DNA from 2 places in the Gordonia sp. LUNF6 genome. Region 2 is predicted to be linked to the other one. Evidence: predicted binding sites of a transcription regulator. Region 2 holds the regulator's gene; the other holds the start of a gene.
What was found. The regulator LexA, encoded in region 2, represses DNA repair genes until DNA is damaged. The targets are predictions, from matches to a motif close to CGAACANNTGTTCG.

Region 1: ACK8HH_RS07095 (HNH endonuclease signature motif containing protein) is a predicted target of LexA. The motif match lies at 1,208-1,221, and genes of this name have one in related genera.

What each region holds. Positions count from the first base shown of each region.
Region 1 is NZ_CP178181.1:1,520,692-1,523,086, forward strand. It holds gene ACK8HH_RS07085 (FAD-dependent monooxygenase) at 1-415, shown strand, start outside; gene ACK8HH_RS07090 (hypothetical protein) at 440-955, opposite strand; gene ACK8HH_RS07095 (HNH endonuclease signature motif containing protein) at 1,246-2,395, shown strand, end outside.
Region 2 is NZ_CP178181.1:1,720,473-1,722,867, reverse strand. It holds gene nrdR (transcriptional regulator NrdR) at 1-317, opposite strand, end outside; gene ACK8HH_RS08070 (LysM peptidoglycan-binding domain-containing protein) at 340-930, opposite strand; gene lexA (transcriptional repressor LexA) at 1,114-1,773, shown strand; gene ACK8HH_RS08060 (putative PEP-binding protein) at 1,800-2,395, opposite strand, start outside.

The sequences.
Region 1 (2,395 bases), 200 kb from region 2:
GTCTTCGGCGCTGATGCGACACGACCTGTACGACCGGCCCGTCGCACGCCGGTGGCACGACGGTCGTGCGGTGATCATCGGCGACGCCGCTCACCCGATGCGTCCGCATCTGGGGCAGGGCGGATGTCAGGCGATCGAAGACTCCGTCGTACTGGCGGCCGCTCTCCGCACGAGTGCGGGTCCGGAGGATGCACTGCAGCTCTTCCATGACGTGAGGCGTCGCCGAGTGCGGCGGGTGGTCCGTGAATCACAGATGATCGGCCGCATTGTGAATGCGCCGCAAACCCTGTTCTGGGGCCGCGTCATTCGGGTAAGTCGAATTCTTCCGGATCGCATCCTCCTGCGCCATTTGTGCGATATCGCGGGCCGTGACGCATTCACGAGGCAATTGGCGCCAGTGCGTTCTGCTCGATGACTCGACGGCCGCCTGAACTCCGCCTCACCCGATCATGACGTCGCCGTGGAACATGTTCGGAGTCGCGCCCGGCGCGCAACCGTGGAACGACGAGGTCGCCATCGGACCCATCACCCCGACTTCGTTCATCATCCCGCTGCCCTTGCGGACGGAGATCTTCACCGCGTACGCGCCGCTGAGCTGGGCGGGGACGATGTTGGGGGAGGTCTCGGTGATCGGGTAGACGAGCGAGGCGGTGTCGCCGTGTGTCCAGATGCACGTCACCGGGCCCTTCACCTGGAACGGAGTCTTGTGCATACCGTCCATGATCGTCGCGACGTAGGTCCCGTGGGTCTTGCCGTCCATGTCGCGTGCACCTTGCGCCTCGATGTTCAGCAGGTGGACGCCGGGGGCGATCATCAAGTCGCCGTCGATCGCGAGTTTCGCCGGATCGGTCATGTGCGGTGCGACAGCGGCCATGCCGGGCGCCGCGGCGGCGCCGAGCAGGGAGAGGGCGCCGATTCCGGCCACCGTCGCCGTCCGAACGATTCGATTGTTCATGTCGGTATCTCCTTTGACTGCATGCATCTGACGACGAATACGACGCTACGCCGAAGTCGTCGTTGTGAGAACAGCTGAATGCTGTCGCAAACGAAAGGAAGTCACCGAATTTCGCGGTGGCACCGGATTCGTCGGAAATGCGCGTGAATCTCGGGTGTGAGTGACTGTTCTCGAGCGGAGGGGCGAGCGTCGACGAGAGTCTAAGAATATCGAATTACACTATTGCCATATGAGATTCAATCACATAATATGAGTACATACGTTCGATATGTGTTGCAGGGGAGGCGGACATGACGAACCCGAGCATCGACGCTGCGGGGGTGGGTGGCGTCGACACGTCTGACGCTGCCGCACAGGATCTCGCCGACATCACCGCGGTCGCGGAGATCGCCCGTCAGGAGTCCCACCTCGCGTGGTTGCGGCTCGGGCACCTGTATGCGATGCAGCGGCGTCGTGCCGCGGGCTCGGCCGGTGACGTCGAGTCCGCACGACTGCTGGCCGATGCCACCGCCATCGTGGGCGCTGAGGCCGCTATCGTGCAGGCGGTCTCGAAGGACACCGGTATCCGACAGGTCACCCTCGCCGTCGAAGCCTCCGAACGTCTGCCGCAGACCGCACGCCTGCTCCGCGACGGAGTCATCAGCGCACGTGCATTCGGCGCCATCGTCCTGCAGTGCGGCGCGGTCACCGACGCCGCGCTGATGGCAGCCATCGACGCCGAGATCGCTCAGGACCTCCGCGGGCACGGCGCTGTGTCGATGAGTGTGGCCGAGCAGACCGCGCGCCGGTTCGTCGCCGAGTACGACGCCGACGGGGTGCGCGACAAACGCCGCGCCAACACGCCCGGCGTCACCATCGCCCACGACGTCGACCAGTCCGCCCTCACCGTCGCCACCCGCGCGGAGGACGTGACTCTGATGGACAAGGCCACCAGGGCGCGCGCCGCCCGGGTGTGCGAGGCGGACTCCCGCACCGTCGGCCAGCGGCGCGCCGATGTGGTCGTCGCCGCCGTACTCGGCACCCGGTTCGGCTGCGACTGCGGCCGCGATGACTGCCCGGCACGTGCGGCCGAGGAAGAGGTCCGGGCGCAGTTCGCCAAGATCGTCGTGCACGTCGTCGTCGACGCGTCCACATTGTCCGGCGGCGGGGACAAGGCCGCCTATCTCGACGGTTTCGGCGTGATCGACGCACATCACGCGAGGGAGATCGCCGCTCGCGCGGATGCGACGGTGCGGCCGCTCGACATCGCAGGCTTGGCCGAGCAGACCGCGCAGGCAGGCAACCCGTACCGCCCGACCGCTGCCTGCGACGCCGCCGTCCGCGCCGTGCACGGCACCTGCTCGGTGCCCGGCTGCAACCGGTCAGCGTGGGCGTGCGATCTCGATCATGTCTGCGAGTACAACCATGCCCAGCCGGCAGCTGGCGGGCAGACCTGCCCGT
Region 2 (2,395 bases):
CCGACCTCATTGCTCGGTATCTCGGCCGAACCCGACGAGCGCACGGTGTCCTCCACCTGCACCGCAAGCTTCGCCAGTGCGTCCTCGTCCACCTGACGGCCCTGGCAGGCGCGGCGCACGCCCTGCATCACCTTCTCGCGACTGAAGGGCTCGGAGATGCCGTTGCGCTTCACCACGGACAGCACAGCCGTCTCGACCGTGCTGAACCGCCGCCCGCATTCATTGCACGACCTGCGGCGACGGATCACCTGGCCGTCGTCGGCGACTCGGGAGTCGACGACACGGGTGTCGTCGTTCTTGCAGAACGGGCAGCGCATGCCATGACAATACCCGCCCGCCTCAGCCGTACTGCGGGGCGATAAGCGCTTGTCCGACATGCAGTCCCGATGTCTCGAGGCCGTTCAGGTCGCGCAGCTGGGCGATGACGCCCGCGGACGGCAACTCCGGAGCGATCCGCTCAGCGAGCGCGGTGAGCGACTCCCCCGACCGGACGTACACCACGTGCGTCGCCGCCGGCGACTCCGGCGTCGCCGCATCCTGGTAGCCCGCTCCGACGAGGGCGAGCAGCCACACCATGCCGGCGAGGGTGCCGCCGACCACCGCGGCCCCGGCCCACCGGCGCCTGCGGTACACCGAGGGCGACAGCGCGGTCCGGCCGGCCGGCGGCGCATCGAACATCACTCGCCGGTCCGCGACCGGGCGACGCCGCTCGGGGCGGCCGGTCGGGAAGCACGTTCCGCTCGAGTCGCCTCGCCCCGCTCCGCGTACTCCCCGATCACGGACCAGCGAGCCACGGACCACCGGGATGTCGCAGGTCATCGCCGACGCGGTTGAGTGCACAGCAGTGGAGTGCACAGCGGTGGAGTGCACAGCAGTGGAGCGCACAGCGGTGGCGCGTCCGGTCGGGGCGGGTGCCGTCCTCGTGCTCATGACTCGTCTCCAATCGATCGCGTGTTCGAAGAACTCTTGTTCGATAGTTAACACGAGGGGTCCGACAAACGCCGACACGCGTCGAACAATTGTTTGAGTTTTGTGACCTACTCAACTAGCCTTTGGACCATCGATCGAACACAGCTGACGAAAGGCCCGACCGTGACCGACACGCCCGATCCGATGCTCTCCACCGCGACGCTCGAGGCCTCATTGACCCAGCGTCAGCGCGAGGTGCTCGAGGTCATCCGTCAGTCGGTCCGCGAGCGCGGCTACCCGCCGAGCATCCGTGAGATCGGCGAGGCCGTCGGACTCACCTCCACGTCGTCGGTGGCCCATCAGCTCCGCACGCTCGAGCGCCGCGGCCTTCTCAAGCGCGATCCGCACCGTCCGCGTGCGGTGAACGTTCGGGACGATCAGCGGACACCGCCCTCGGGCGGTGCCGAGGCCGACGGAGAGTCACTCCCCACGCCGACCTTCGTTCCGGTGCTCGGCCGGATCGCCGCCGGCGGACCGATTCTCGCCGAACAGGCCGTGGAGGAGGTCTTCCCGATGCCGCGCGAACTGGTCGGCGACGGTTCCCTGTTCATGCTTCGCGTGGTCGGCGAATCGATGATCGACGCGGCGATCTGCGACGGCGACTGGGTGGTCGTGCGCCAGCAGAACGTGGCGGAGAACGGTGACATCGTCGCCGCGATGATCGACGGCGAAGCCACCGTGAAGACCTTCAAGCGCACCGACGGTCACGTCTGGCTCATGCCGCACAACGAGCATTTCGAGCCCATCCCCGGCGACGACGCCGCCATCCTCGGCAAGGTCGTCACGGTGATGCGCCGTATCTGAGGCGCCCGGCCGGCCTCAGCGGGACATCACACCTCGCCGGCCAGAACCGCGCGAACCGCCTCGCGCGCCTGTGACGGACTCGTCGCGGCGATCGCGGCGGACGCCGCATCGCGGCACTGATCCATGGTGACGGTACCCAGCTTCAGTCCCACCGCGGCCGACGCCGCAGGCGCGGACGACAACGACGTCACACCCATCCCGACCAGCACACATGCCAGCAACGGATCGGCAGCCGCCTCGCCGCATACGCCCACGGGCTTGCCCTGGTCCCGACCGGCGTCCCCGACCCGCTGTATCAGCGCGAGTACCGCCGGCTGCCACGGGTCGGTGAGCGCCGCCAGCTCCGGCGACATCCGGTCCGCCGCCATCGTGTACTGGGTCAGGTCGTTGGTGCCGATCGAGACGAAGTCCACTTCGGCGAGGATCGCGTCGGCGAGGATCGCCGCCGACGGCACCTCGATCATCACCCCCGGCACCAGACCGCGTTCCCGAACCCGCGCGGCGAATTCGCGCGCCTCGTCGACCGTGGCGATCATCGGTGCCATCACCCACGGCGTCGCACGGCCGTCGTCGCGCGCCGCCTCCGCCAGCGCATCGAGCTGGTTGTTGCGGATGTCCGGAT